One region of the Micromonospora zamorensis genome, then DNA from elsewhere that is predicted to be linked to it. Evidence: riboswitches for the same ligand, from Rfam matches in the RefSeq annotation. Region 1 holds a riboswitch; each other region holds the start of a gene.

Region 1 (10,335 bases):
GTGTGACACCCCGAACAGCGGGCCGATCTGGCGCATCGTCAGGTTCGTGCGCCAGTAGACGGCGACCAACAGCACCCGGTCGGGAAGATCGAGGGCCCACTGTCGGCCCGGCCGGCCGTCAGCGATGCCGTCCCCGCCACGCTCGGCGACGAGACGGACCAGCCTGCGGAACTGGGCGGGGGTCAGCCCCGTGAACGGGAAGATCCACTCCTGGCGGGCTGCGGAGATCACCTGCACCCACGCATCCTCGATGACCGTCTTCAGCGGACAGACGCTGGGGGCACGAGGAGCAGACGCCTATCAGAGAGGACGACGTGAGCAGCCAGTACATCGTCATCACCGGGGGACCCGGTGCCGGCAAGACCACGCTGATCGACAGCTTGCGGCGTTCCGGTCACGCCTGCATCGACGAAGCGGGACGACAGATCATCCAGGACCAGCTGTCGATCGGCGGCCAGGCGCTGCACACCGGCGACTCACGACTGTTCGCCGAGATCATGCTCAGCTGGGAGATCCGCTCCTACCGCCAAGCCAGCCAGCATCCCGGGCCCGTCTTCTTCGACCGGGGGATCCCGGACATGGTCGGCTACTACCTCCTACTCGGCCAGCCCGTTCCCGCCCACGTGACAGCCGCAGCGCAGCTGTTCCGCTACCACCAGCGTGTGTTCATCGCCCCGCCCTGGCCGCAGATCTACAGCACTGACAGCGAACGACACCAAGACTTCGCCGAAGCCGTCCGTACCCACGACGCCATGGTTACTGCCTACACCCACCACGGCTACGAGCTCAGTACCCTGCCGCGCAGCGATGTCGCCTCCCGCGTCGAGTTCGTCCGGCAATACGCAGCAGCCATCGATCACGGACCTCCCGGATCACCTCGTCCAAGCTGCCCCGAGTTACGAGACGTCCCTTAGTGAGATTCGTCGCTGTCGCTACAGCGACGAACGCGTGCGGCGGCGGTGGCCACGTACCGCAGCACCATCACCGGCCTGCAGGAGCGGATCGGCAAACTGACCGCCCAGCGGGACGCGCTGGACGCCCGCCTCGACGCGGCCGCGACCCAGGTCGTGCCCGGCAGCGCGGCGGTCGGCACTGACCCCACCGCGCTGGTCGGCACCCGCCTGCCACCCCTGTCCTTCTACGGCACCGACGGCCGCCCGGTCGATCTCGGTGCGCTCGGTGACGGGCGCACCGTCATCTTCGTGTACCCACTGACCGGGCGGCCGGGCGTCGACCTGCCCAACGGGCTGCTGGAGGTCCATGGCGCCCGGGGCAGCACCGAGCAGGCCGCCTGGTTCCGCGACCACCACGCGGAACTCCGCGCGGCCGGCGCCGCCCGGGTGTACGGCCTGTCCGCGCAGTCAACCGGATACCAGCGGGAACTCGCGCACCGGCTGCGGTTGCCCTACCCGTTGATCCCCGACCCGAGGCTGACGCTGGCCGACGCGCTGCGTCTGCCGACCCGCGCCGCCGGTGACATGACGCTCTACGAGCGGTTGACGCTGATCATCGCCGACGGCGCTGTCGAACAGGTCTTCCACCCGATTCCGGACCCGGCGTCGCACCCCCTGCACGTGATGCGGTGGCTCACCAAGCGACGCCAGGCCCCCGGATCGGCCGCCTAGAAGTCGTCGTCGAAGGCGACGGTGCCGCTCACCCCGACCTGGTACGCCGAGACGCGCCGCTCGAAGAAGTTGGACAGCTCCTGCACGTCCTGCAGCTCCATGAAGGCGAACGGGTTGGTCGACCCGTAGTGCGGGGCGATGCCGAGCTGGGCGAGGCGACGGTCGGCGACGTGCTGGAGATACTCCCGCATGTCGGTCAGCGTCAGACCGGGCACACCGTGGCCCAACAGGTCCTCGGCGAACTGCACCTCGCACTCGACGGCCTCGGTGAGCATCCGCCGAACCTGGTCGGCGAGGTCGTCGTCGAACAGGTCCGGCTCCTCGGCGCGGACGGTGTCGACCACGTCGAACGCGAACGCCATGTGCATCGACTCGTCCCGGAACACCCAGTTGGTGCCGGAGGCCAAGCCGTGCAGCAGGCCACGGGAGCGCAGGAAGTAGACGTACGCGAAGGCGCCGTAGAAGAACAGCCCCTCGATGCAGGCGGCGAAGCAGATCAGGTTGAGCAGGAACGTCCGCCGGTTCTCCCGGGACCGCAGCTCCCGCAGGTCGTTGAGCGAGTCGATCCAGCGGAAGCAGAACTCGGCCTTGCGACGGATCGAGGGGATGTTCTCGATGGCGGCGAAGGCGGCGAAGCGCTCTGTCTCGTCGGGCACGTACGTGTCGAGCAGGTTGAGGTAGAACTGGACGTGCACGGCCTCCTCGAACAGCTGCCGGGACAGGTAGAGGCGACCCTCGGGGCTGTTGACGTGCTGGTACAGGTTGAGCACCAGGTTGTTCGCGACGATCGTGTCGCCGGTGGCGAAGAACGCCACGAGGCGGCTGACCAGATGCCGCTCGGCCGGCGACAGCTTGTCCAGGTCGGCGAGGTCGGCGTGCAGGTCGACCTCCTCGACGGTCCAGGTGTTGCGGATGGCGTCACGGAACCGGTCGAAGAAGTGCGGGTAGCGCATCGGGCGGAGGGTGAGGTCCATCCCGGGGTCGAGCAGCATGTGCGTGGTCCTCGTGTCGGTGGTGCGGGTGTCGGTGGCGGTGTCGGCGGGGATCACTGGCAGGCCTCGCACGACTCGGGGTTCTCCAGCGAGCAGGCCAGCGCCTCCGCGTCGACGGAGACGGGTGCGACAGCGCTGACGGTGGCCTGCTGGATCCGCGTGGCGGGGCGGGAGCGCAGGTAGTAGGTGGTCTTCAGCCCGGCCTTCCAGGCGTACAGGTACATCGAGGACAGCTTGCCGATGGTCGGTGCGGCCAGGAACAGGTTCAGCGACTGGGACTGGTCGATGAACGGGGCACGGGCCGCCGCCAGGTCGATCAAAGCGCGCTGCGGCAGCTCCCACGCGGTGCGGAACAACTCCCGTACGCCGGCCGGCAGCTCGGCGATGTCCTGCACCGACCCCTCGGCCCGCTTGATCGCCGACCGGATCCGCTCGGTCCACAGACCGCGGGCCTTCAGCTCGCGCACCAGAGCGGTGTTGACCTGGAGGAACTCCCCCGACAGGGTCTCGCGCTTGAACAGGTTCGACACCTGCGGCTCGATGCACTCGTAGCACCCGGCGATCGAGGCGATGGTCGCGGTCGGCGCGACCGCCACCAGCAGCGAGTTGCGCAGCCCGTACGCCTCGACCCGCTCGCGCAGCGCGTCCCAGCGCGCGGTCTGCGTACCCTCGACGCCCCACAGGTCGGGCTGCAACTGACCCCGCGCGGCCCGGGTCTGCGCGAAGGTCGGATGCGCGCCGAAGCGACGCGCCAGGTCGGCCGAGGTCTCCAGCGCGGTCAGGTACAGCTCCTCGCTGACCCGGGTGGACAGCTCCCGCGCGGCCGGCGAGTCGAACGGCAGCCGCAGCGCGAAGAACACGTCCTGAAGGCCCATCAGCCCGAGCCCGACCGGCCGCCAGCGGGGGTTGCTCGCCGCCGCCTGCGAGGTCGGGTAGTAGTTGATGTCGATGACCCGGTCCAGGAACGTCACAGCGGTACGGACCGTGGCGCGCAGCCGCTCCCAGTCGATGCCACCGTCGGTGAGGTGGGCGGCGAGGTTCACCGAACCGAGGTTGCACACGGCCGTCTCAGCGTCGCTGGACACCTCGACGATCTCGGTGCAGAGGTTGGACAGGTGCACCACATTGCCCGGCTCGGCGGTCTGGTTGCACAACCGGTTGGCGGCGTCCTTGAAGGTCATCCACCCGTTGCCGGTCTGGGCCAGGGTCCGCATCATCTTCCCGTACAGCTCCCTGGCCGGGACCTGCCGCACGTAGCGGCCCTGCGCCTCGGCCTCGCGGTACGCGGCGTCGAACCGCTCACCCCACAGGTCGGGCAGCTCGGGCACCTCGTGCGGGTCGAACAGCGACCACATCTCGTCGGCCTCGACCCGGCGCATGAACTCGTCGGGGACCCAGTTGGCGAGGTTCAGGTTGTGGGTGCGTCGGGCGTCCTCGCCGGTGTTGTCGCGCAGTTGCAGGAACTCCTCGACGTCCGGGTGCCACGGCTCCAGGTAGACGCAGGCCGCGCCCTTGCGCCGGCCACCCTGGTTGACCGCGGCGACGCTCGCGTCCAGCGTGCGCAGCCACGGCACGATCCCGTTGGACTGCCCGTTGGTGCCGCGGATCAGCGCGCCCCGGGACCGGACCCGGGAGTACGCGATGCCGATGCCCCCGGCGAACTTGGACAGGTTGGCGACCTGGGCGTACCGCTGGTAGATCGAGTCCAACTCGTCGAGCGGGGAGTCGACCAGATAGCAGGAGGACATCTGGGTGTGCCGGGTGCCGGAGTTGAACAGCGTCGGCGAGCTGGGCAGGTAGGCCAGGCTGGACATCAGCCGGTAGAAACCGGTCGCCTCGTCGGGCGTGGTGGACAGACCACAGGCCACCCGCAGCAGCCAGTACTGCGGGGTCTCCAGCACCAGCCTGCTGGTGGGGTGGCGCAGCAGGTACCGGTCGGCCACCGTACGCAGGCCGAAGTACTCGAATCGCCGGTCACCGTCCGGATCGACGGTGGCGTCGAGCATCGTGGCGTGTGCGGCGACGAACGCGGCGGTGTCGTCTCCGATCAGGCCCTCGGCGTGGCCGACCCGGATCGCCGCGCTGAACGAGGTGATGCCCTGCCGACGCACCTCCTTGTCGACGTAACCGGCCAGCAGCCGGGCGGCGAGGCGCGAGTACTGCGGCTCCTCGCCGATCATCTCGGCCGCGGTCTGAATGGACAGCCGGTCCAGCTCGGCCGTCGTCGCGCCGTCGTACAGGCCGCTGATGGTGCGGGTGGCGACGCGCATCGGGTCGACGTCGGTCAGGTCGTCGGCCCACCGCTCGACCGCCCGGACGATCTTGTTCACGTCCACGGGTTCGGTGGCGCCGTTGCGCTTGCGGACCTGCATCGGCGTCCGCCGCACTGTCGCGTCGCCGCTGACGGGGACTACCTCGGTGACTGTCACCACTCGCTCCTCGGAGTTCGAGACCTGGTGGCCCGGACGCGAGGAGACAGACACCGACGGACGCCACGCCGGCACGGCGTGGGTCAGGTGGCGTCAGCCGTCCCACGCGGCCTCGGACCGCCGCCCACCCGGGTGCGGGTACGCGGCGCGCTGGCAGGTCTTCGGACTCGTGGGCACAACCGGGCTGGCCGGTCTCCTACTGGCCGTCGCTTCCCAGGCCGCTTCGTGGCCCAGTGCTGATGACGGCGGTCGTTCCCACTCACCGCTGCGGGACAGTCCCGGATTTCCACCGGGTTCCCTCTTGCCTCGACCGCACCGGATGAGCGGTCGAACCAGCTGCGCTCGACACCATATATAGGGATGCAGGCGTTGTCACACCCCACATGTCGGTCTCGGCGTGTCGCGGCCGAGCCGGTGACGGTGATCACCAGCCGCACCGGCGCGGGTTCGTCCCGGCCGGCCAGGCGCGTCGATGGCAGCAGCAGGCGCAGGCGGTGCGACTGACGGCACGACGCGATCCACGGGCGGCCGACACCGGCAAAGATTTGATGTATCGCGCCAATGGGCACAGTGGATCGGGTTCGAACATTGACCAGGTTCGACGGCCCCGAGACGGTGGATGTCCGCCCTTCAGGGTGGATCAAGGTCGTTGACGCGCCAGAACCGCCCTCCGTATACTCCGGGTGATCATCCGATCTTTTGCCTAGCCGGGCGAGGAGCGCATGCCGCAGATCACCGCCGTCACCGTCGAGGACGTCCGTTTTCCCACCTCACTGACCGCCGACGGGTCCGACGCCATGAACAAGGACGGCGACTACTCGGCGGCGTACGTCATCCTGCACACCGACGGTGTCGACAGCGTGGGCGTGCCGCTCGCGGGTCACGGGCTGACCTTCACCATCGGTCGAGGCAACGACATCGTCGCCGCGGCCGCGGTGCACCAGGCGCAGCTTCTGGTCGGCCTGGACGTGGCGACGATGGCCGCAGACATGGGCGCGGTCTACCGACTCCTCACCTCCGACAGCCAACTGCGGTGGCTCGGGCCGGAGAAGGGCGTCGTCCACCTGTCCCTCGCCGCCGTGTTGAACGCCTCATGGGACCTGGTCGCCCGGCTCGCCGGGAAGCCGCTGTGGCGACTGCTCGTCGACATGTCCCCCGAGCAACTCGTCGACATCGCGGACCTGCGCTACCTGTCCGACGCGCTGACCCGGGACGAGGCACTGGCCATCCTGCGGGCCAAGGAGAGCACCAGGGCCGACCGCCTCGCCGAGCTCGACCGCACCGGCTACCCCGCCTACACCACCTCGGCCGGCTGGCTCGGCTACGGAGACGACAAGCTGCGCCGGCTCTGCCAGGAGGCGGTGGACGCCGGCTACGGGTACGTCAAACTCAAGGTGGGCGCCAACCTCGACGACGACATCCGCCGCTGTGGGATCGCCCGGGAGATCCTCGGCCCGCACCGCAACCTGATGATCGACGCCAACCAGGTCTGGGACGTCGGTCAGGCCATCGAGTGGGTCAAGGCCCTCGCCCAGTTCACACCCCTGTGGATCGAGGAGCCGACCAGTCCCGACGACATCCTGGGCCACGCGGCCATCCGCCGCGCTGTCGCTCCCATCGGCGTGGCCACCGGCGAGCACTGTCACAACCGGGTGATGTTCAAGCAGCTGTTCCAGGCCGGGGCCATCGACTTCTGCCAGCTGGACACCGGTCGGCTGGCCAGCATCAACGAGATCGTCGCCGTGCTGCTCCTCGCCGCGAAGTTCGACGTGCCGGTGTGCCCCCACGCCGGTGGAGTCGGGCTCTGCGAGATGGTCCAACACGTGTCGGTGCTCGACTACGTCGCGATCTCCGGGGATCTCACCGACCGGGTCACCGAGTTCGTCGACCACCTGCACGAGCACTTCACCGACCCGTGCGTCGTCCGGGACACCGGCTCGGGCAGCGGTTACGTCCTGCCCAGCCAGCCCGGCTACTCCACCCGGATGCGCCCCGAGTCGGTCGCGCTCTACCGGTTTCCCGACGGCCACTACTGGGCGGCGTCGGACCCGACTACCGTGTCATCCTCGGAGCCGTACGTGATCGCGGGTGGGACGGCCACCCCCGCCGGCCGCTAGGGGGTGTCATGTCGCGCACCGACGAAGTGGTGAACGGCATCAAGCGGATGATCCTCGAAGGGCAGTTCAAGCCCGGGGACCGACTGCCCATCGAGAAGGACCTCGCCGAGTCGCTCGGCGTTTCGCGCGGCTCGCTGCGCGAGGGCATGTCGGCTCTGTCGATCCTCGGCATCGTCAACATCCGTCAGGGTGACGGCACCTACGTCACCAACCTCGACGCGCCGCAACTGCTGGCGCCGATGGGCTTCGTGGTGGACTTCCAGGGCCAGGGCGACCCCCGGCACATCCACACCGTCCGGCGACTGCTGGAGTGCGAGGCCGCCCAACTGGCGGCGACCAGGATGACCGACGAGGCCCTCGCCCAGGCCGGGGACCTGCTCGCCGAGGCGGCCCGGATGGTCGGCCAGTCACCGCAGGACCACGAGCGCATCCTCGAGATCGACATCGCCTTCCACCGGATCATCGCGGTGCACGCCGAGAATCCGGTGCTCATCGGGTTGATCGAGGCGTTCGCCGGGCGCACCGTGCGGGGCCGGCTGTGGCGGAGCCTGCACGAGGAAGGCGCGGACCGGCGCACCCACGACGAGCACGTGGCGATCCTCAAGGCCCTTGCCGCACGTGACCCGGAGCGGGCCCGTATCCGGATGGCCAACCACCTGATCGGGGTGGAGGAGTCGTTGTACGGGTTGCCCGACGACACCGAGGCCAACTCGGACACCGCGCGGTCGTGAACGCCCACGCGGTCGACGGCCACGGTCACCGCTCGTCGCGTTCCACACTGGTGCTCCCGGTCATGGCCGCCACCAGGTCGTCGGTGGTGACCTCGTCGGCGCGCAGTCGGGCCGCCCGCCGACCGAGGCGCAGCACCTCGACCCGGTCGGCGATCTCGAGCACCTGCGGCATGTTGTGGCTCACCAGCACCACCGACATGCCGGCGTCGCGGGCGCGCCGGACCACGTCGAGCACCCGCCCGGTCTGGACGACACCGAGTGCGGCGGTGGGCTCGTCGAGGATGACCACATTGGTCGCCCAGATGATGGCGCGGGCCACCGCGACGCACTGCCGTTGCCCACCGGACAACATCGCGATCGGGGTGGTGACCCGCGGGATCCGTACGCCCAGTTCGTCAAGGGCGGCGGCCGCGCCCAGCCGCATCGCGCGCTTGTCGAGCAGCCCGAGCCGACCCAGCGGCCCGGAGCGCAGGATCTCCCGCCCGAGGTACAGGTTGGCGGCCACGCTGAGGTCGTCGGCGACGGCGAGGTCCTGGTAGACGGTCTCCACCCCGGCGCGCCGGGCGTCGACCGGGGTGGAGAACCGGACGGGACGACCACCGACCCGGATCTCGCCCTCGTCGGGCGGGTGCACACCGGACAGCGTCTTGATGAGGGTGCTCTTTCCGGCGCCGTTGTCGCCGATCAGCGCGACGACCTCACCCCGGTGGACAGTGAAGTCGGCGCCGCGCAGCGCCTCGACGTGCCCGAACCGCTTGACGATGCCACGGGCTTCGAGGACCGGCGGCTCGTCGGCGGTGGGCTGCCGGTCGCTGTCGGGGGTGGCCGTCGGGGTCGTACCCATCACTGCACCGGGGGGTTGGCGCAGCTGGGCTCGAGCACCGCCTTGATCTCCGCGGAGTCGATGTTCTCCTTGGTGACGAACGTGACGCCGGTGTCGGCCGACGCCAGCGGCGCCTTGTCCCGCAGGTGCTTGACCATCTTGTCGACACCGAAGTAGCCCATCTTGAAGGGGTTCTGCACGACCAGCGCGGAGATCTGGCCGCTGCGTACCCCGGCGATCTCGTCCGGGGCGGCGTCCCACCCGATGATGACCACCTTGCCGGACTTGCCGGCCGCCTGGATGGCCTGCGCGGCGCCAAGCACACTCGGCTCGTTGGCAGCGAAGACGCCCGCGAGGTTGGGGTTGGCGGTGAGGATGTTCTCGGTGACGCGTCGTGCCTCGTTGACGTCACTGCGGCTGGGCTGCTGACCGACCAGCTTCAGGTTCGGATACTGGGCGAGACCGGCCTTGAAGCCGTCGACCCGCTCGGTGTTGGTCTGCGACCCGGGCTGGAACTCGACCAGCGCCACCTCGTGGTTGCCGGGGCCGAGTTCGGTGGCGAGCAGCTTCGCCGCCTCGGTGGCCGACGCGCGGTTGTCGGTGGCGAACAGCGGCACGTTCGACGGCTGCGGGCTGGTGCCGGAGTCGATCATCGCGACCGGGATGTTCGCGGCGAGCGCCTTGTCGGTGGCGGGCGCCAGCGCACTGGAGTCGGTGGCCGCGTAGACGATGCCGTCGACCTTCTTGGTGACGTAGTTCTGGATCAGGTTGACCTGACCCTCAACATCGGTCTCGGTGGTCACCCCGTCCCACTGGACGGTGACGTCACCCGCGCGCTGCGCGGCGCACTCGGCACCCGCCTTCACCGTGTTCCAGTAGTCGGCCCCGACCGCCTTCGGGACCACGGCGAGCTTCAACGGCCCGCTCGCGTCCTTGGTCGCGCCGTCGCCTCCGTCCCGGACCTCGACCCCGCCGCAGGCACTGAGCAGAGCGGTCGCCGCGGCCACGGCCAGAATCGCCTGCGCGCGCAGGAGTGGCCCTCGTGCCCGCCGGCTGGTGGTGGTGTGTGCCATGGTGTGTGTCCTTCCTCGTTCGGACGCTCGAAGTGGCATGTCAACCCCGTGATTCCAGCCGCCGGCGGCGGTACTGGTCGAAGTAGACGGCGGCCCAGATGATCAGGCCGACGATCACCTGCTGGTAGTGGATGCTGATGTCGAGCAGGACGGCGCCGTTGCGGACCAGGGCGATGAGGAACGCGCCGATGATGGTCCCGACGATCCGGCCCTGACCTCCGAAGAGGCTGGCCCCGCCGATGACCGCGGCGGCGATGACGTCGAGCTCCAGCGAGATCCCGTAGTTCGGCTGACCGGAGTTGACCCGGGAGGCGGCGATCATGCCTCCCAGACCGACCAGCACACCCGCCAGCACGTACACGCCGGTCAGGTGCCGACCGACCCGGATGCCCGACCGGCGTGCGGCCTCCAGATTGGAGCCCATCGCGTACGTGTACTGGCCGAAGCGGGTCTGGGAGAGCACGAAGGCGACACCGACTGCGACCAGAACGGTGATCACCACGGCGAACGGAATGCCGACGATCTCCCCGTTGCCGAGCAGTTGG
Region 2 (10,335 bases), 1.3 Mb from region 1:
GGACGGCGGGTTCCAGGCGGCACCGTACGACGTGTCGGCGGCGGCGGTGAAGGACCGGCTGGCGTACTCGCTGCGCCGGTTGGGCACCGACTACATCGACATCTACCGGCCGTCGCGACTGAACCCGCAGGTGCCGGTCGAGGAGACCGTGGGCGCCCTGCTCGACATGCAACAGGCCGGCTACATCCGGCACATCGGGCTCTCCGAGGTGAGCGCGGACAGCATCCGTCGGGCCGCCGCCGTGGCACCGATCAGTGACGTCCAGATCGAGTACTCGCTGCTGTCGCGTGGCCCGGAGGCCACGATCCTGCCGGCGCTGCGCGAGCTGGGCATCGGCCTGACCGCCTACGGTGTGCTGTCCCGAGGTCTGCTCAGCGGGCACTGGTCGGCCGACCGTGAGCTGACCGGCACGGACTTCCGGGCGAACAGCCCACGGTTCCAGGGCGAGCACCTGGCCGCGAACCTGCGCCTCGTGGACGCGCTCGGCCGGGTCGCCCAGCGGCTGGGGGCGACCACGAGTCAGGTGGCGATCGCCTGGGTCGCCGCGCAGGGCGAGCAGATCGTGCCACTGGTCGGCGCGCGGCGGCGGGATCGGCTGGCCGAGTCGTTGGCCGCAGCCGACCTGACGCTGGATCAGGAGACGTTGGACGAGATCGAGCGTGCCGTGCCGGCCGGTGCTGCCTCCGGCCAGCGGTACGCGGCGCCGATGATGGACCTGCTCGACAGCGAGAAGTGACGGCCACGTCAGGGAGTTGACCGCCAGACCGTCGGATGGCTCGGTCATCAGCCGATTGTCGACCTGTACCGGTCCCAGGCTCGCACCAGCTGCATCCGGTTGTTGATACCCAGCTTGTGGTAGATGGACCGGAGCTGGGTGTCCACCGTGTGGAACGAGACGAAGAGGTGCCCGGCCGCCTCCTTCTTGGTGGCACCGGCGGCGAGCATCTCGGCCACCCGCTCCTCGGCGGGCGTGAGCGCGTCGATGCCCGTGCGGGGCGACTCGTCGACCGACGACCGACGGCGTGGGGTGGCCGCGAGTTCGGCGCATCTCCGGTCGGCGGTCGCCTGGTCGCCCGGCGCGCCGATGCGGGCGTAGAGGGCAGCCGCCTCGTGCGCGGCGTCCCACGCCTCGGTCGGATGCAGCCGGGGGCTGTTGGCGAGGTCGAGCAACGCGTCGGCCAGGGCCGGCCACGCGGTGGTGGTGCGCAGCCCGGCGATCGCCGAGCGGAGTGCGTCGGGGTCGCGATCGAGCAGCCCTCTGGTCTGGTCCGCCAGTGCCTGCCACAGCGGGACCGGAGTCCGTGTGGCCACCAGTGCGACAAGTTCGGTGACCCGGCGCGCGGCCTGCGTGTCGCCAGCGGCCACTGCCACGCGGACCAGGCGGGGGCCGAACTGCGGCACCGGCAGGAGCGACCGCACCGACCGGTGCAGGTCGGCGACGATGCTGTTGAGGAGGCTCGACGGCTCGCTGAGGGCCGGATCGCGGACGGCGACGCAGAAGGCGGGAGTCCACACCGTACTGTCCGGCCACCGTCTCCGGGTCAGGCAGGCACGAAGGACGGCGCGCGCCGCGTGGTGATCGCCCCGGCGGTGGTGCACCTCCGCGATGACCGTGACCAGCAGGGCACGTGTCTCCTGGCTGATGTCCACCGAATCGGATCCGAGCCTGGTGGCCGCGAGGGCGGCAGCCTCGGGCAACTCGCCCACCGCGACCATGCGCAGGCAGTCCAGGGCGGTCAGGGTGCCGCTCAGCGGCGTACCGGTCGAGGTGGTGTCGTCGAAGGCCTGACCGATCGCCGTCCGGGCATCCTGGTGCCGACCGAGACCGAGCTGCACCAGGATTCCTTCGGCTCGGACCGAGGTGGCGTCCCGTCGGGCCGCCCTGGCGTCCGGGTCCATGGCCGTCAGGACGGCGTGCGCGCCGGGCAGATCTCCGTGCGACAGCGCGCGGGCGGCCCGGCCGAGAGCGAGGTGGCGGGCGGAAGACCGGTCGCCCGATGTGGCGTGCGCGGTGCCCGCCTCGCGCAGCAGGGCGTCGGCGTCCGGATGTCCGGTGCGGGCAGCGATGGTGGCGACGACGGCGAGCAGAGTGGCTCGGCTGGGGCCGTCCAGCCGTTGGTTCAGCGACTCCCGTAGGCCCGCGAGGGCGATCGACGGAGGCTCCAGCGCCGCGATCTGTGCCAGGCGACCGAGCAGCAGGGCACGGTGTCGCTCACCGCGGCCATTCGCGGCGATCTCCACCGCGAGGACGCGCAGGGCAGCCTGGCCGCGCCCGTCGAGCCGGAGCTGATCCGCCGCGGCGAACAGCCACCGTTGTCGTTGCTCGGCGTCGGCGGCGATGTCGTCAGCCGGGATCGCTCCGGCGTTGAAGGATGATTCGGACAATGGCGTTCTCCCCGGTGGTTACCCGGCGCGTCGAAATGCCGTCCTGCGACCGAGCCTAGCCATGGCGGCAGAGGCGGGCGACCAGATCGACGAACCGGCGCGATTGCGCCGAATGGCCCACGACGTCCCGGATTTGGCGTGCCGTAATGGCGCGATCACGTGATGCGACGGCGCCGCACCGGCCCCGATCATCGAAAGCATGGCTCACTCCACGTCGCCCCTCGATGGTTGGCTGCCGAGCAGCGCAACGGGTCGGCCCGACTGCTGTTCGACAGCCAACGATCGGGGCGAGCAGCCGGGGCGGCCCGGGCTTCCGGGCGTGCACCGGCTCCGGGTCGTACTGCTGGCTCTCGTCGTGTTCGCCAGCACCGGGGCGGGTGGCCACGCTCCGCCGTGGACCCGCCTGGTGGTGGTGGCGACCGCGGTGGCGGTTCCTGCCGCGATCACGGTCCAGTACGGGTGGTCCTCGGTGCGCACCCTGCTGGGGCTGCCGTCCCGGCCACGCCTGCGAGGCGGATCCGTGTCCGCGCCCAACCCGGCCCAACCGGAGTGAGGAGACAGCGATCATGGCGAACAGCGATCCCCAGCCGCGACGCGGCGACCAGGGCGGCCCGCCCATCCCCGGCCGCAACATCGCACTTGAGCGGCAGAACCCCGACCTGGTGGTGCCGCCGACGACCGACAGTCGACTGGTGCCCAACCTGAAGTTCTCGTTCTCCCAGGCGCACACCCGGGTGGAGAAGGGTGGCTGGACCCGCGAGGTCACCGCCCGGGATCTGCCGATCGCCACCCAGATGGCCGGCGTCCAATTCGGTCTGGAGCCGGGCGGATACCGCGAGATCCACTGGCACCAGCAGTCGGAGTGGGCGTACATGCTCAGCGGCAGTTGCCGGATCAGCGCGGTCGACCACGAGGGACGCAACTTCATCGAGGACGTGAAGGCGGGCGACCTGTGGTTCTTTCCGCAGGGTGTGCCGCACAACATCCAGGCGCTGGACGAGGGCGCGCAGTTCCTGCTCGTCTTCAACGACGGGGCGTTCTCGGAGAACAACACCTTCCTGCTCAGCGACTTCTTCGCCCACACGCCCCGGCACGTCCTGGCCAAGAACTTCGGCTGGACGATGGAACAGATGGAGAACCTGCCCGAGCGGGAGAAGTACATCTTCCAGGGCGACGTGCCGCCGCCCCTGCAACAGGACCGGGTGATCAGCCCCACCGGTGACATCCCGCGCAGCTTCAAACACCGGATGACCGCCCAGACCCCGCAACGCTTCCGCGGCGGGACGGTACGGGTCACCGACTCGACCAACTTCGCCGCGTCCGTGACCACCGCCGCCGCCCTCGTCGAGGTCGAGCCCGGGGGAATGCGCGAACTGCACTGGCATCCCACCACCGACGAGTGGCAGTACTACATCTCCGGCACCGGTCGGATGGGCGTCTTCGCGGCCCAGGCCGCCGCCCGGACGTTCGACTTCCAGGCCGGCGACGTGGGCTACGTGCCGTTCGCGTACGGGCACTACATCGAGAACACCGGCGACGAACCGCTGGTGTTCCTGGAGATGTTCCGGCACCCGCGCTTCGAGGACATCTCGGTGATGCAGTGGATGGCCAACACGCCCCACGAGATCATCGCGGACACGATCAACGTGCAGAAGTCGATGGTCGACGCCTTGCCGACCACAAAGCAGACGGTGGTCTGACCACTGTGACCGGCCCTCGCGGATCAGCTTCCGACGGGTGCCGGAGAGGCGAGAGCGGGTCGGGTCAGCGACGGGCGGCCCGCCGCCACAGCAGCCCAGCCGCCACCACGACGAGAGCGGCCAGCGCGGCACCCGCGACGAGTACGCCGGCACCCGGGCCGCCGTCGGTCGGCACCGCGGCGACGGCGGACGGGGCAGCGGCCGACGTACCGGGGTCGGCGACCGGCGCGGCGCTGGACGCCGGGTCGGCCACCGTGAACGGGTACGACCCCTGGACCGGGTGCCCGTCGGCGGAGACGACCCGGTAGGCGACCGTGTACGTCCCGTTCGGCAGTGGGTCGGTCACCTGGACCGTGCTCTTCGCCCCGACGACCACCGGGTCACCGGTGGCGAGCTTCCGCCTGGCAGCGTCGGTGAGCACGATGGTGGTGAAGGTGGGGTCGAGCCGCTGCATGAATTCGAGGGTGACCTCGGTCGGTGGGCTCGGCACTGTCGCTTCCCGGGCCGGCGTCGCCGACTTGAGCGAGTTGTGCGCCCAAGCCGGGGCAGCCGGGACGAGCAGTGCCACGACGACGGCGAGCACCGCCGCGCCGAGCCGGACGGCGGTGCGACGGGACGGCGGCACGGTCATGGCGAGTCTCCGGTTGGCGGGGGTCATCCGAGCACCTGCTCGCCGATCCAACCGTCCGGTGGACATCCGGGTGGGATGGCGAAGACGGCGGACCCGATCGGCGTGGTCCATTCGTTGAGCAGGTCCCGGTCGGCCAGCCGGCGTTGGATGGGCAGGAACTGCCTGGCGATGTCGGCCTGGTACGAGGTGAAGACCAACCCGCTGTCGGCGTGGCCCTCGGCTGTCGGCACCCCGTCGTAGTTGTAGGGCCGGCGCAGGATCTTCAGCCGGTCGTCGGTGACATGCGCCCGGGTGAGGTGCGAGAAGTCGGGGATGACGGTGAGCCCGTCGGGGCCGGTGGCGGCGAAGTCCGGCTCGTCGTGCTCGGCGGTGCCGGTGAGGGGAGCGCCGGTGTCGAGCCGCCGCCCGACGGCGAGCTCGCGATCGGCACGGCCGAGCAGGTCCCAGGTCTCCATGTTCATGCTGATGCGCCGCACCACCAGCGTGGTGCTGTCGCGCAGCCACGCTGGGCCGTCCGGCACCCAGAGGGCGGTGTCCAGCGGTGTGCCGGGCCGGGGGTTGGCGGTGCCGTCGAGCTGGCCGAACAGGTTGCGTTGGGTGTGGCCGCCCGGCTCGACGCCGGGGCTGCGCCGGAAACCCTGCTGGATCCAGCGGACGGTGGCGAAGGGCCGACTGTCTTTGATCAGGACTCGTTGGGCGTGGGCGACGGTGATCGCGTCGTCCGCGCAGATCTGCAACAGCAGATCACCGCCGGACCAGGCCGGCTGGAGCCGGTCGACGCGGAACGACGGCAGGTCGACCACCGAGGCCGGCCGCCGGTCGTCGACGCCGGCGGCCCGGTACAGGCCGGGCCCGAAGCCGAAGGTCACCGTCAGTCGCGCCGGTAGCAGCCCGAGTTCGGACTCGGTGTCGGCCAGGGCGGGTTGGCCCCGGGTGAGCCGGGCCGCGTCGTCGGTGAGCAGCCGCAGCATCCGGCCCAACGCGCTCCGGTCGGTTCCGGCCCGCAGGGTCAACGCGACGAATGCCGCGTGCGCCTGCGGTTCGGTGGCCACCCCGGCCTGCCGGGCGCCGTGGAACGGCTCGACCAGGCCGCCGACGGTCGACGCCAGCGTCGTGTCGGCAGCGGTCGCCGGAGGTGCTCCGGTCTGCCCGGCGCGGGTCGCGGCGATCGCGGCCCCGCCGGCCACGGCACCACCGACGGCGAGAGCCCCGCCGGTGAGCAGGCCGCGCCTGCTCACCGGCCGGACGGGTGCCGTCCCGGTCACGATGCCGGGCTCATGCTCATCCCCGGCGTAGCGCTCATGCCGGGCATGGGCTCGCCGTGCCCGGGGGCGTAGCTCTCCTGCGCGCCGGTGAACGGCTTGGCCACCGCGCGGAACTGCTGGGTCCTGCCGTCGGCGAAGGTCAGGGTGAAGGTCAACTCGTCGCCGGCCTGGACGGGCCTGGTGAGGCTCATCAGCATGAGGTGGTCGCCACCGGGCTCCAGCGCGTGCGTGCCTTTGGCCTTGATCACGATGCCGCCCTGCTTCTGCCGCATGACCATCCTGCCGTCCTTCATGGCCATCTCGTGCAGCTCCATCGACGACACCGAGGTCGTGGCACTGGTCAGCGTGACATCGCTGTCGCCGTCGTTGACCAGGGTCCCGAAGGCCGCCGTCATCCCCTTGTCGGCCGCCTTGACCCACGGGTCACGAATGCCGATCACACCGGCGTCCGGGTTGGCCGAGGCCGACACGGACGGGCTCGGCTGCGCCGCCGACGGAGAGTCGGACGAGCCACAACCGGCGGCGCCCACCGCCAGGATGGCGGCGGTGAGGACGGTGGCCGAGCGGCGTGAACCGAGCGGGCTGGTGGTGCGCATGTGTTCTTCCTCCGATGATTGCTGCTGGCTGGATGGTCGGCCGCAGCAGGGAGAAAGTTCCGGTCTCAGGGCACGTTGATCGTGAACTCGGCGGTGTGCACCTTGCCGGCGACCTGGAAGTCGAAGAACGCCCGGTACCGGCCCGAACTCGGCGCGGTCAGCCAGAACTTGACCGACCCGTCGACCAGCTCCGGCTCGGGGTGGACATGCACGTACCCGAGGTCGCCCTCGCGGACGACGACCAGGTGCCCGTACGCGCCCAGGTACGGCTCCAACTGCACCGGCGTGGTCGGAGCGCCGCTGACCTGGAAGTGGATCGGTGCCGTCACCCCCACCGTCGGGGTGCCGTTCATCGACACCGCGTACGGCCCGGCCGTCGTCTCGGCCTGCGCCGGCGGCAGCGCGGTCGGGGTGTGCGCGCCGGGCACGGTGTGGTCGACACCCAGCACGAGAGGGACCTGCGTGCCGTTGGTCGCGGTGACGGAGAAGTCCGCGTAGACGCGGTAGCCGCCGGGCCGGGCCAGCGTCACAGGGACGCTCCAGGTGCCGTCCGGCGCCATCGTCGGGTGCAGGTGCTGGTAGCCGGACAGGTCGCGGCCCACCACGATCAGGTGCAACGGCTTGTCGTGGACGACAGCGAAACGCGTCGCCGGCTGCCGGTCGGTCCCGACGATGCGGAAACGGTAGTCCGCGCGTACACCAGGTGGTTGGGACCGCTCCAGCGGTTGCAGGGTGTACCCACCGGCGCTGACCGTCGTCCCGGTCGCCAGCGTCTCGCCCGTCGCGCCGTCACCGCGATGCGTGTGCGGCCCGGTGCCCGCAGGGTGTTGGTGCCCGTCGGTCGCGGACTCCGCCTGCCCTGCGGCGGGCGGACGGGCGGTGCCGCCCGCCGGGCTCTCGTCGCCGGTCCCGATGCGAGCCAACCCGAACCCGGCCAGCAGGGCGATCACCAGCCCACCAACCAGCAGCGCCAGGTGGGTGTTGCTCAGCCGGGACCCAGGTGTCACGGCGGCGAGGTCCGTGTCGGGCCGTGGGCCCGGGTCGACCGTCGCCGCGCCGACCGTGCCACCGTTGGCCCTGCCCCCGCCGACCTTGCGGCCGCTGGGCTTGGCACCGACGGTCCGGCCGGCGCCGGTCCTGGTCGTCGAACGGGCGCCGCCGCCGCGTCGGCCGGAGTTCGCCGACGAGGTACGGCCCCGGCCGGTGGGTCTGCCGGTGGAAGCCGATCGGCGACGCCAGACGACGAATCCTGCCACCGCCCCGGCCGCCGCGACCGCCACCACCCAGCCGATCCAGGCCAGTGCCCCCGAGTCGCTCTCCTCGGTCGACCCGGTCGGCGGGGCCGCCGCAGCCGCGGACGGCGGGGCCACGGACTCGACTGCGGTGGTCGGCACCGCCGATCCCTGCCCGGATGATCCGTGCTGCTCGGTGGCGGCCACCAGCGCCGGGTCCGGCTGGGTCGACGGCGCACTCCACCCCTGCGGCGCTGCCGTCACCCGCCCGTTGTAGCGGAAGGTCAACGTGCCCCGCACGGTGTCGCCGTCCGAGGCCACCGACAGGTAGCTCACCGAGTACTGGCCCTTGGCCGGCAGGTGGGAGACGGGCACCACCGCGGGGAACCCCGTCGTGTACTCCCGTGGCTCGAACTGCCCGTTGACCAGGAAGTATTCCCGCACCGGCTTGTCCAGCGGCTTCGGCTCCCCGTACGACCAGCCGTTGTCGACCCGGACGCCGCCCGGGGCGGTGATCGTGAAGAACGCGTTGGCGGCGGCCTTCTCGGTGAAGTAGAGCTGTACCGACGTCAACGGCTCGTTCACCGTGGCGCCGCTCTCCGGAGTGGACATGGCGAGAGTCCCGTGAGCTGCGGCGGGTTGGGCGGACGCGAGGAGGGCGACCGCCGAGGCGAGGAGGAACGCGAGGAGGCCCGAGACCACCCGCCCGCAAGTCTGAGGGAGACGACGCATTTGAATATCCTCACCGCCTTGAGACTTTTTTCAAGAGGTGGCGATCTTTTTCCTCAGATGGCAAAAGTTGATGACGAGGACGCCGCGCGGCCGCGGTACGACGCGCCAGGCGGGCGGATTCCCTGGCCAGCTATGCTGCCGGCGGCGCTGGTTCGCCCCGTCGTGACCGACTGGGCGTCGTAAGAGGGAACCCGGTGGAAATCCGGGGCTGCCCCGCAGCGGTGAGTGGGAACGACCGCCGTCATCAGCACTGGGCCAGCAGGCCTGGGAAGCGACGGCCAGTAGGGGACCGGCGCGACCGGTCAGGCCCGCGAGTCCGAAGACCTGCCGGCGCCGCGTACACAACCGTGTGCGCTGCCGTCGGCCTCGTGGGTGGGCTGAGCGGGTGACGGGCCGTGCGTGTGGCGCGGGCGCGTCCTCGTCAGCGTGTGCCCGCGACCCGGCGGTGTGGTTTCCCGAGGGACGGACTACCGCTGTGCACGACACCACCACGATCGCCGGCCGAGCGCCGTCGGCGTCGCACCTGACCCTGTCGCAGATCATGGACCAGCACCACACCAACCTGATGGGTACGGTGCACGGCGGCCGGATCCTCAACCTCATCGACTCCGTCGCCGGTGTGGTCGCCGCACGGCACTCCGACGGGCCGGCGGTGACCGCCGCCATCGACGAGACGGCGTTCCTGCGCGCGGTGCGGGTCGGCGACGTCGTGCACGTCGACGCCCGGATCACCTGGGCCGGCCGCAGCTCGATGGAGGTGGCCGTCAAGGTGACCGCCGACCGGTGGGACCGGGCGGTGCCGCCCACCGACGTGGCCACCGCCCACCTGGTCATGGTCGCCATCGACGACGACGGTCAGCCTCGTACGGTGCCGCCGCTGCTGCCGGAGACCGACGGGGACCGGCGACGGTACCGGGAGGCGGAGATCCGCCGGGAGCACCGCCTGGCGCTACGGCGCGCGCTGCTCGACGGCGCCGAGGGCTGAGAAGCGCTCGGTCCGCCCGTTGCGGCGCTGACCGGTCCGAGTAGCCCTGCGCGTGAGCGTCGTTAGGTCACTGCAGCTCAGGAAGGAGGCCGCATAAGTTCGCCGATCGAAGGCCCACGGGCTTGACCGTACCCGGAGGCTTTGCGTCGAGATCAGCTCACACCAAAGCGGCCGGCGTGTCCGATGCAGCGGTCAACATCAGCCAGCACCGATACCCCTACGGCGTTGACCTGAACGCTCCGTGCCTGTCTGCTGGCTGGCGCAATTATCCAGAGTGCCAATCAGCGCGATTCCAAGCCGAGGTTAGGCACCTGAGCTTTCCCCGGTAGCTCGGAGGACGATCTGCGCGGCGGCCTGGGCGGGAGACAGGTGCGTGGTGTCGATGACCTCGGCCTCGGCATGCAGCCACGTGCGGGCCGCGTCGGCGTAGGGCTCGAGGTACTTGAGACGGAACGCAGACGGAACGCGGTGTTCTCCCTCGATACGTCCGCGGAGGGTGTCTTCGTCAGCGTGAAGGACGAAGTGCCTTACCGGGATGGCATGTTGGGCGAGGCCCGTACTGATTTCGCGCCAGTACTGCTCGACCAGGACAGTCATGGGTATCACCAACGTGCCGCCGGTGTAGTCGAGCACGCGGCGGGCGGTCTCGACGACGAGTTGCCGCCACGGCGGCCAGTGCTGGAAGTTGTCAGTCTCGGGTAGTCCCGGCGTGATGGTCATGAGCATCTCGCCGACCTTTTCGGCGTCGAATACCCGTGAGTCCGGGATCAGTTGCTGCACGAGCGAGCTGGTCGTCGTCTTGCCGGCGC
Region 3 (10,335 bases), 2.8 Mb from region 1:
ATCGGGACCTTTTCCGGCTGGGCGTCTGGATCAGCGTGATCAACCTGGCCGGTGTGATCGCCGGGCCCGGCTGGCACGCGCTGGTCATTGCGGTGGCCGGCGGCGGCGGGATCCTGGTCGCTGGCGCGATCGCCCGACGGCGACAGTGACACCGCCGATGAGCGAACTGGACCCGGTCATCCACGCGCAGGCTCGGCTCCGGGTGGTCGCCAGCCTCTCCGCTCTCGGCGACGGCGACCTGATCGCCTTCCCCCGGTTGCAGGAACTGCTCGCGATGACCGCCGGCAACCTCTCCGTGCACCTGCGCAAGCTCGAGGAGGCCGGCTACGTGGAGATCAGCAAGACCCACCGTGGACGCACCCCGGCAACCCTGGTCCGGCTCAGCCGGCGGGGCCGGCTGGCGTTCGAGGAGTACACCGAAGCGATCCGCACCCTGCTCGATCCCACCCCGTCGAAGGAGCAGTCATGACCCTCGCCCGCGCCGACCAGGCCAGTCGCCGGTACGGCGACGTCCTCGCCCTCGACCGTGTCGACCTGGAAGTCCGGGCCGGTGAGCTGGTCGGCCTGCTCGGCCCGAACGGCGCCGGCAAGAGCACACTGATGAACCTGCTGGTCGGCCTGCGCCGGCCCAGCTCGGGGCGGGTCGAGCTGTTCGGCGGCGACCCCCGCGACCCGGCGAACCGGCGGCAGATCGGGGTCACCCCGCAGGAGACCGGCCTGCCGGGCACACTGCGCGTCGGTGAGGTCGTCGATTTCGTCTCCGCGCACTACCCGGCCCCGGTGCCCCGCGGTGAGTTGCTCGACCAGTTCGGCCTGGGCGACCTCGCCCGACGGCAGACCGGAGGCCTCTCCGGTGGGCAGCGTCGCCGGTTGGCGGTGGCGTTGGCATTCGTCGGCCGACCCCGGCTGGTGCTGCTCGACGAACCGACCACCGGTCTGGACGTCGCCGCCCGGCACACCCTGTGGGAGGCGATCCGCGCGTTCCACGCCGACGGCGGCACCGTGCTGTTGAGCAGCCACTACCTGGAGGAGGTGGAGGCGCTGGCGCACCGGGTGGTGGTGATCGGGCAGGGCCGGGTGCTCGCCGACGACACGGTGGACGCCGTGCGCGGCATCGTCGGCGTACGCCGGGTCAGCCTCGTCGCCGACCACCTGCCCGACCTGCCCGGCGTCGTCCGCACCGAACGGGTCGACGGCCGGCTGCACCTGCTCACCACCGACGCCGACGAACTGGTCCGAGCGCTGGTCACGGCCGGAACGGCCTTCACCGACCTGGAGGTACGACCGACCTCGCTGGAGGAGGCGTTCCTCGCCATCACCAGCGGGGACGCGCCCGCCGGGGACCAGCCGGCCACCGAAGGCCGAGCCACCACCGCCGCTGCCGGCGGCCGAGCCACCACCGCCGCTGCCGGCGGCCGAGCCACCACCGCCGCTGCCGGCGGCCAACCCACCACAGTCTGAGGAGGCCACCGTGCAGCTCGCCCTGGTTCACGCCCGCTACCAACTCCTGGAGATCATCCGGATTCCGGTGGCCGTCGTCGGCAGCGCCTTCTTTCCGGCCGCCGCCATGATCTTCTTCGTGGTGCCGTTCGCCGGCGACGACGCGGCCGGTGCCACCTTCGCCACCGCGTCGATGGTCACCTTCTCGGTGATGAGCGCCAACATCTTCCAGTACGGCGTCGGCGTCGCCGAGGACCGCGACCAGCCCTGGAACCCGTACACCCGGACCTTGCCGGCCGGGCCCGCGCCCAGGTTCGCGGGCCGGGTGCTGGCCGGCCTGGCGCTCACGTACCTCTCGCTGATCCCGGTCGTGGTGATCGGCGCGACGCTGACCGCGGCCCAGATCACCCCCGCGGCCCTACTGCTGACCATCGGCACCGTGGCCGTCATCTCGGTGCCGTTCACGCTGATGGGCCTCGCGATCGGCTACTCGCTGCCCAGCAAGGCGGCGATCGTCGTGGCGCAGGTCGTCTTCCTGCCGCTCGCGTTCGGCGGCGGCCTGCTCTCCGCGCCGGGTGAGGCGCCCGGGTTCATCGAGACGATCGCGCCGTACCTGCCCACCCGGGGCGCGGCCGAGCTGATGTGGTCGGCGGTCGGCGAATACCGCGTCGAGCCGCTGGCGATGATCATGCTCGGCGTCTGGGTGGTGCTGCTCGCGGCACTCGCCGGCTGGGCGTACCGACGGGACGAGGGTCGCCGGTTCAGCTGACGATTCGTCCGTTTCCGCCCCGGGCCGCCGCGGGACGGTGCCAGGATTCCGGCAGGGGGTCGCCGTGACCGCCCGGGCCGAGAGGGGTCTTGACGTGAGCACCGTCCCGCCAGGTACGCCCTGCTGGGCCGACCTGGCCACCCCGGACCTGACCGAGGCGCGACGCTTCTACCCGGAGCTGTTCGGCTGGACCGGCCGGGTGACACCGGAGCCCGAGGCGGGCGGCTACACGGTCTTCCTGCTCGACGGCAGGCCGGTGGCCGGGGCCGGGCCACCGGCGATCCCGGACCAGGTGCCGATCTGGTCGACGTACCTGGCCACCGACGACGCGGAACTGGTCGCCGGCCGGGTCGAGCGGGCCGGCGGCCAGGTCGTCGTGCCGCCGTTCGAGGTCTTCGACCGGGGCTGGATGGCCGTCTTCGCCGACCCGGCCGGCGCCACGTTCAGCGTCTGGCAGCCCTTGGCCATGGCCGGGGCCGAAGTGTTCAACGTGCCGGGCGCGATGAGCTGGAACGAACTGGTCACCCCCGACCCCGAGGGCGCGAAGGTCTTCTACGAGCTGGTGTTCGGCTGGCAGCCGGACGACCAGGCGGTGGGCCCCATGACGTACACCGGCTGGCGGCTCGGGACGCAGATCGTCGCCGGGATGATGCCGCCGCTGGCCGACGACTTCCCGGCCGACCTGCCCGCGTACTGGACGGTGTACTTCGCGGTGACCGACGCGGACGCCGCCGCGGCCCGCGCCGCCGAGCTGGGCGGAACGATCCTGGTCCCGCCCCGGGACATCCCGGCGGGCCGGTTCGCAGCCCTACGCGACCCCCAGGGCGCCCTCTTCTCCGTCATCGACCTGGGCCCCTGACCCGGACGATCTGGCGCGGGGGCGGACCGGGACCACCAGTGGGCCGTGGGTGCCGGGGACGACCCGGACGCTGGCCCGGTAGTGGGTCGCCAGCAGGTGCTCGGTCAGCACCTCGGACGGGGTTCCGGCGGCCACCACCTGACCGCTGGCGAGCATCACCATCCGGTCGGCGTACTCGCCGGCCAGGGAGAGGTCGTGCATCGTGGCGAGGACGGTCAGGCCGTGCTCGCGGCGCAACTGGTCGACCAGTTCCAGCACCTCCTGCTGGTGCCCGATGTCGAGCGCGCTGGTCGGCTCGTCGAGCAGCAGCAGCGTCGCGCCCTGGGCGAGTGCCCGGGCGAGGAACACCCGCTGCCGTTCGCCTCCGGAGAGGGTGGCCAGCTCACGGCGGTGGAAGCCGGTGAGGTCCAACCGGCCGAGCACCTCGTGCACGGCGTCGAGGTCGGCGGCCGACTCCCGGCCCAGCGTGGGGATGTACGGGGTGCGGCCGAGCAGCACGTAGTCCAGCACCGACATGCCGGGCGGCACCACCGGCGACTGTGCCACGGTGGCCACCACCCGGGCGCGGTCCCGGCGGCGCAGCGCGGTGCTCGCCGTACCGAACAGGGTGATCGCCCCCGGCGCGGGCAGCAGGCCGCCGACGGCGCGCAACAGGGTGGACTTGCCGGCGCCGTTCGGGCCGATCACGGTGACCCACTCGCCGACGGCGACGGTGAGGTCGACGCCGGTCAGGATCGGTGTGCCGCCGAGGTCGACGTGCAGCCCGCGCACCTCGACGGCCGGCACACCGCCGTCACCACCCCCGGACGAAAGACCCCCGGACGAAGGACCGCCGGACGGAAGGCCGCCAGGCGGACGACCGCCGGGCGGGCCGGCGGCGGGCTCGCGGCTCACGTGAGCACCCGTCGGGCGGTCCGCAGCACGATCACGAAGAACGGGCCGCCCAGCAGGGCGGTCACCACCCCGATCGGCACCTCGGACGGAGCGGCGACGGTGCGGGCCACCACGTCGGTCAGTGCCAGGAACGCACCGCCGAACAGCAGTGACAGCGGCAGGATCGCCCGGTAGCTCGACCCGGCGAGCAGCCGGACGGTGTGCGGCACGATGATGCCGACGAAGCCGATCAGGCCGGTCGCGGAGACCGCCGCAGCGGTGCCCAGGGAGGCTGCGGCGATCAACAGGTAGCGGGTGCGCTGCGGGTGCAGGCCCAGACTTCTCGCCTCGTCGTCACCGACCGCGAGGACGTCCAGCTCACGGCGGTGCAGCAGCACCACCACAGTGGTCAGAGCGGCGTACGGCAGCACCAGCAGCACGTCGTGCCAGCCGGCGGTGGCCAGCCGGCCGAGCAGCCAGGAGTAGACCGGTTGGATGCTGTCGGAGTGTCGTTGCAGCAGGTAGGTCTGCCCGGCGGAGAGGAACGCGGAGACCGCCACTCCGGCCAGGATCAGCATCGCCGGCGAGCCGCCGCGCCCGCCGGCCGCGCCGAGCACGTAGGTCATCGTGACGGCGAGCAGTGAACCGGCGAAGGCTGCCAACGGGATGGTCATCGGCAGCCCGGAGATCGCGCCCTGCCGGCCGGCGCCGCCGAGGGCGATCGCCGCGGTGACCGCGAGGCCGGCGCCGGCGGCCACGCCCAGGAGGTACGGGTCGGCGAGCGGGTTGCGGAAGACGCCCTGGTAGCAGCCGCCGGCGAGGGCGAGCAGCCCGCCGACCAGCAGGCCCAGCACCACCCGGGGCAACCGCAGCTCGGTGACGATCGCGATCTCCCGCTCGGAGAGACCGCTGTCGAGGTGCACCCCCGGGATCAGGTTGAGCAGCTCGGCCGCGACGCTGCCTGCAGGCAGGCTGACCGGGCCGAGCGACACCCCGGCGACGAGCGCGACGAGCACCGCGAACACCCCGGCGACCAGCCACCGCTTGCGCAGCCCGGCGGGCCGGGCCCTTGACGGCAGCCCGGCGGGGCGCGGCGTGGACGGCGGTCCGGCGGACCGGGCCGCGGGAAGCGGCCCGGTCACCGACGGACGACGGTCACGCGGGCACCTTGGCGACCGCGTCGATGATGACCCGGAGCAGGTCCACGACCCGCGGCCCCCAGCGGGAGGCGACGTCGTCGTCCAGTGCGATCACCTGGCTGTTCTTCACCGCGGTGAGCCCGGACCAGCCGCTGCGCGCCTTGACCGAGTCGGCGTTCTGCTGGCAGCACTTGGAGTCGGCCAGGAAGACGAAGTCCGGGTTGGCCTTGACGATGAACTCCTGGGACAACTGCGGGTAGCCGGCGCTCTTGCCGTCCGCGTCGGCGGGGTCGGCGATGTTGGTCAGACCGATCTGGCTGTAGAGCGTGCCGATGAAGGTCTTGCTGGTCGCGCTGTACAGCTCGGGGCCCAGCTCGTGGTAGTAGGTGAGCTTCTCTGCGCGCTGCGGCACGTCCTTGACCAGCTTGGCGATGTCGTCCTTCATCCGGCTGGCGACGTCGGTGGCCTGGTCGGCGTGCCCGGTCAGCGTGCCCAGCTCGGTGATCTGCCGGTACGTGTCGTCGAGCGTGGTGGCCGCCGGGGTCTGGTACACCGGGATCTTCAGCTTGCCGAGCTGCTCGACGATCTTGTTGCGGTCGTCGGAGAGCACCACCAGGTCGGGGTTCTTGCCGGCGATCGCCTCGGCGTTCGGCTGGAAGGCGGAGATGTCGCTCTTGGGCGCGTCGGCCGGATAGTTGGACTGGTCGTCGACGGCGGTCACCTGCGGGCCGGCACCGATCGCGAAGAGCATCTCGGTGGCGGTCGGCGACAGCGCGACGATCTTCTCGGGGCGCTTGTCGAGGGTGAGCGTGCCGACCGTGACCGGGTAGGCGGCGGCCGCGGTGCCGGTGGTCGGCTTGTCGTCGGCCTTCTCGGCGCAGGCGGCGAGGGCCAGCGCGGCGACCGCGAGGGTCGCGGCGAAGAGCCGAGGGGTACGTCTGAACATGGGGCCTCCTGTCGGTCGAGGAGTGTGGTGCTTCGCCGACAGGACTTTCGTACGCCCGCCCACGAGGCGCCCTTCCTCGAGAGCGCGTTTCGCGACCGATCCGCAGGCGACCTGGCTCGTCCCCACCGTCGGGTGGGGCATCACAGTTGCGGGACAGCGCCGGGTTTCGCACCGGCTTCGCTGCGGACTGGTCGGTAAGACGGTAGCGCACCGCCGGGACGTGCCGGATCGATCACGCGCCGATCGCCGCGAGTCGATCCCCCGGAACCGTCACACGGTGACCGTCGGAGGGCGTATGTCCGAGTTGGTGGTGTTCGGAAACGGGTGGTGGGGCCCCGCGGGGCGGAGCGGGGCCCCACCCGATCAGGAGGACGTGATGGTGACGTTGTCCACAGCCGCCTCTACCAGGCTGGCGCCGGAGGCGTCCGCCGCCTCAACGAGGATGCGGACCGACTGCCCGGCGTACGGGGTGAGGTTGAGGTTGGCCACCGCCCAGCTCCCGTTGCGGTTGGTCGCCGCGCCAGCCTGGGTGAGCAGCGCGGTGGTGCCGCCGTTGTGCACCACGCTCACCCGCAGGTAGTCCGCCGACGAGGCGTTCGAGCCGTGCGCCAGGTACCAGGCCAGCGAGAGGCTCAGCGTGCCGGACGACGGCAGGGTCACCGCCGGGGACCTGGCACTGGTCACGCCGCCGTCGACGTCGTAGTCACCGGCCGCCGAACCGGCGAGCCGGCCGGTGACCAGGTCGTTGGATCCGGCGTACGGGGTGAGCTGCTTGGCGCCGGAGGACGTGGTCGCCTGGGCGGCGCCCCGCTCGAACGCGCCGAGGGTGGCGGTGTCGGTGCCGGACGGGTTGATGGTCCAGCCGGTGGCGGTCTCGAAGGTGTCCGACCAGACCGTGGTGCCGCCACCGCCGCTGCCGCAGTACTGCGCCTGCTTGCCGATGGCCCGGTACGGGCAGTCGGCGTACTCGCTCAGCAGCAGCACCGCCTCCCGGTTGCGCGAGGTCTGCGCTGGGATGACCTCATCGGGCGGGTAGAAGCCGCCACCGCCGGACGAGCCCGGGTACATCTCGAAGGTGTACGCCCAGATGTTGTGGGTGGCCCACATCCAGTCGAGGCTGTCCCCGTCGGTGATGTAGAGGTCGCTGGACTGTTCCGGGGTGTAGTTGTTGGTGGCCGCCATCTGCTGGCCGATGGTGGCGAAGGTGTTGTACTGGTCCGCGTTCATGCCCGTCGCGGTGTTCGCCGTCGTGTAGCCGTAGGGCCAGAGCACCAGCTGCGAGTACGTGTGGAAGTCGATGTTGGCCTTGATCTGCTGCACGCCACCGACCACCCGACCGTTGACGAAGTTGCGCAGCGCCTGCGTCTCGGGTGCGGAGAACGCCGACGGCCCCCGGTAGGTCTCCGACGAGGTGGTGCCGGACGAGCCGCCGCAGCAACCCCAGTTGTAGGACCAGTTGCGGTTCAGGTCGGTGCCGACGTTGGACGAACCACTGTTGGGCTGCCGGTTCTTGCGCCAGGACCGGTACGACCCGGTGGCGATGTCGTACTCGCTGCCGTCCGGGTTGACCGTCGGCACGATCCAGATCTCCCGGCCGTTGACGATGTTGGTGATCCGGGAGTCGGAGCCGTAGCTGTCGGTGAACAGGTTGAGCAGGTAGATCGCCATCTCGACGGTCAGGTGCTCACGGGCGTGCTGTTGGGAGTTGAACAGGATCTCGGGCTCGTTCTCGTCGGTGCCGACGTTGTCGGAGATCTTCACCGCCATCAGGTCGCGGCCCTCGTACGACGAACCGATGCTGATCTTGCGGGCGATCGCCGGATGGTCGGCGACGACCTGGTTCACGACGGCGGTCAGTTCCGCGTAGTCGTGGTAGTTGGAGTCGGCGGGCGGGAAGGCCATCGTGCCGATCTCGCCGGCGCCGCGCTCGGCGTTGGGCGGCGGGGCCAGCGGTTCCAGCCGGAAGCCGAGCTTGCCGATCTCGGCGGCCTCACCCGCGGTCGCCGAGATGTGCAGGACTCCGTGTTCGGAGTAGTCGATGGCGGCTCCGGTGCGGGCCACCGCGTTGCGGTCGGCGAGGGTCCGGGGGCCGAGCACCCGGTAGCTGGCGGCGGCCGGCTCGGTGGACCGGTCCGGTGCGGGTCGGGCGGCGACCGGACCGGCGGCGACGGTGACGATGCCCAGCCCGGTGACGACGGCGAGCACCAGGACGCGGCGGAGAGGGATGGGCGTGCGGAGGGCCATCAACTACCTCCTTGATCGGCGGGAGATCCCGCTCGGTGAAGCACACTTCACCACCTGTCACATGGTCATATCAATATCCTTCGCTGCCTTGTCCATCCCGAGCCGATCATCCCGGCGGCAATGATTTTCCACTCAGGAACATCTGGCGAAACTTCCCTCCAAGCGGGAAACTGACCAGCGACGATGCCCCTCTCGACACCGCGGAGCACCCATGGCCAGATCCCGCCTGCACGCGGCCGCCCTCGCCGGCGTCACCGCGCTCACCCTGCTCGCCACCAGCGCGCCAGCGACGGCGGCCCGCCCGCCCGCCGCCACCCACGACGAGCAGATCACCTTCCAGGACTGGTCCGGGCCCGCCGACTGGCACCGGGGCAGCCGGTCCGGCACCCGCGTGGTGCCCGGCGCCCGAGCGGGCCTCACCCTGGCCCGTCCGGCCGGCACCACCGAGTACGCCGACCCGCACACCGGCACCACCCGCACCTGGGAGTACGGCACCTGGACCTCACCGGTGACCCGGGTCGGGTTCGACGCCAGCGAGCTGATCGCCTCCTGGAACGCGGAAACCCCCGCCGGCACCTGGATCCAGGTGGAGATGCAGGGCAGCTACACCAGCGGCGACCAGACCCCGTGGTATGTCATGGGTCGCTGGGCGTCCGGCGACACCGACATCAAGCGGACCAGCGTCAACCGGCAGGGTGACCCCTGGTCGACGATCTGGACCGACACCTTCAGCATCGACGACGCCACCGCCGGGGTGCTGCTGCGGTCGTACCAGCTGCGGCTGACCCTCTACCGGGCACCCGGGCAGACAGCCGCACCGGTGGTGCGGATGCTCGGCGCGATGAGTTCCACAGTGCCGGACCGGTTCACCGTGACCCCGAGCGCCGGGCACATCGCCTGGGGCGTCGAGCTGCCGGTGCCGCGCTACTCGCAGAACGTGCACTCCGGGCACTACCCCGAGTACGACGGCGGCGGCGAGGCCTGGTGCTCACCCACCTCCACCGAGATGGTGGTCGAGTACTGGGGTCGCAAGCCCTCGGAGGCCGACACCTCCTGGGTGGACCCGACCTACCCCGACCCGACGGTCAACCACGCGGCCCGGATGACCTACGACTACGCGTACGACGGCGCCGGCAACTGGCCGTTCAACACCGCGTACGCAGCCAGCTTCCCGGGGCTGGAGGGTCGGGTGACCCGACTGCACTCGCTGGACGAGCTGGAGCGTTTCATCGCCGCCGGCATCCCCGTCGTGACCAGCCAGTCCTTCCTCGCCAGTGAGCTGGACGGGGCGAACTACGGCACCTCCGGGCACCTGTTCGTGGTGGTCGGCTTCACCGCCGACGGCGACGTGATCGTCAACGACCCGGCATCGTCCAGCAACGACGTGGTGCGCAACGTCTACAAGCGCGCGCAGTTCGAGCAGATCTGGCTGCGGACCAAGCGCACCAACGCCAGCGGCGGCGTCTCCGGCGGCTCCGGCGGCATCGCGTACCTGATCAAGCCCACCTCGAAGCCCTGGCCCAAGGTCCCCGGCTCCACCAACTGGTAACCCACCAACCCCTGCCACCCGGCCCCTGCCACCCGGCCCCGCGCCGCCCCGCTCAACGCGGGTGATCAAGAGGTTTGCGTCACCGGAACCCAGTTCCGTGACGCAAACCTCTTGATCAACGCGGAGTGTCCGGGCCTTCGGCCGGGCGGGTGGGGTTGGGGTTGGGGCTGTCTTCGCCGGCCAGGGCGCTGCGGAGGCGCTCCTTCTCGGTGCGCCGGCGCTCTGCGGCGGTGCCCATCTCCTCGGCCATCTCGTCCCGCCAACCGCGCAGCAGGAAGAAGGAGAGCGCGGCGGAGAAGGCCAGCGCCAACATCAGCTTCAGGAACACGTTCATGTCGATCAGCCAGAGGCCCGCCAGCACGGCGACGAACAGCCCGATCCGGCCCAGCGTGTACTTGAGCGCGGCGCTCACCCGTACCACTCCGTTCTCTCCGTCGCCCGCCGATGTCGGCGGGAGGGTCGATCCGCCCGGCGGGCGGTCGCGGTCAGCCGGTTCGGCGGGCCAGCCAGCGGACG

What was found. Region 1 has a riboswitch for cobalamin ahead of GA0070619_RS10045 (ribonucleoside-diphosphate reductase subunit alpha). Riboswitches for the same ligand answer to the same signal wherever they lie in the genome.
Region 2: linked by a shared signal. The riboswitch ahead of GA0070619_RS16210 (acyl-CoA thioesterase) and the one ahead of GA0070619_RS10045 (ribonucleoside-diphosphate reductase subunit alpha) in region 1 are both predicted to bind cobalamin.
Region 3: linked by a shared signal. The riboswitch ahead of GA0070619_RS29850 (ABC transporter substrate-binding protein) and the one ahead of GA0070619_RS10045 (ribonucleoside-diphosphate reductase subunit alpha) in region 1 are both predicted to bind cobalamin.

The regions. Positions count from the first base shown of each region.
Region 1 covers NZ_LT607755.1:2,376,623-2,386,957, reverse strand. Annotated here, with positions in the region: gene GA0070619_RS10065 (transposase family protein) at 1-237, opposite strand, end outside; gene GA0070619_RS10060 (AAA family ATPase) at 315-914, shown strand; gene GA0070619_RS10055 (peroxiredoxin) at 960-1,625, shown strand; gene GA0070619_RS10050 (ribonucleotide-diphosphate reductase subunit beta) at 1,622-2,617, opposite strand; gene GA0070619_RS10045 (ribonucleoside-diphosphate reductase subunit alpha) at 2,671-4,989, opposite strand; cobalamin riboswitch at 5,182-5,398, opposite strand; gene GA0070619_RS10040 (enolase C-terminal domain-like protein) at 5,769-7,163, shown strand; gene GA0070619_RS10035 (FadR/GntR family transcriptional regulator) at 7,172-7,894, shown strand; gene GA0070619_RS10030 (ATP-binding cassette domain-containing protein) at 7,920-8,738, opposite strand; gene GA0070619_RS10025 (ABC transporter substrate-binding protein) at 8,738-9,790, opposite strand; gene GA0070619_RS10020 (ABC transporter permease) at 9,831-10,335, opposite strand, start outside.
Region 2 covers NZ_LT607755.1:3,687,348-3,697,682, reverse strand. Annotated here, with positions in the region: gene GA0070619_RS16250 (aldo/keto reductase) at 1-736, shown strand, start outside; gene GA0070619_RS16245 (helix-turn-helix transcriptional regulator) at 784-2,385, opposite strand; gene GA0070619_RS16240 (hypothetical protein) at 2,585-2,938, shown strand; gene GA0070619_RS16235 (cupin domain-containing protein) at 2,952-4,085, shown strand; gene GA0070619_RS16230 (copper resistance CopC family protein) at 4,150-4,716, opposite strand; gene GA0070619_RS16225 (Dyp-type peroxidase) at 4,740-5,954, opposite strand; gene GA0070619_RS16220 (copper chaperone PCu(A)C) at 5,978-6,577, opposite strand; gene GA0070619_RS16215 (copper resistance CopC family protein) at 6,643-8,541, opposite strand; cobalamin riboswitch at 8,673-8,887, shown strand; gene GA0070619_RS16210 (acyl-CoA thioesterase) at 9,083-9,526, shown strand; gene GA0070619_RS16205 (DEAD/DEAH box helicase family protein) at 9,830-10,335, opposite strand, start outside.
Region 3 covers NZ_LT607755.1:6,628,068-6,638,402, reverse strand. Annotated here, with positions in the region: gene GA0070619_RS29885 (transporter) at 1-149, shown strand, start outside; gene GA0070619_RS29880 (transcriptional regulator) at 158-469, shown strand; gene GA0070619_RS29875 (ABC transporter ATP-binding protein) at 466-1,461, shown strand; gene GA0070619_RS29870 (ABC transporter permease) at 1,472-2,209, shown strand; gene GA0070619_RS29865 (VOC family protein) at 2,304-3,068, shown strand; gene GA0070619_RS29860 (ABC transporter ATP-binding protein) at 3,018-3,854, opposite strand; gene GA0070619_RS29855 (FecCD family ABC transporter permease) at 3,959-5,020, opposite strand; gene GA0070619_RS29850 (ABC transporter substrate-binding protein) at 5,097-6,026, opposite strand; cobalamin riboswitch at 6,111-6,233, opposite strand; gene GA0070619_RS29845 (M14 family metallopeptidase) at 6,390-8,270, opposite strand; gene GA0070619_RS29840 (C39 family peptidase) at 8,482-9,819, shown strand; gene GA0070619_RS29835 (DUF4229 domain-containing protein) at 9,935-10,231, opposite strand; gene GA0070619_RS29830 (hypothetical protein) at 10,305-10,335, opposite strand, start outside.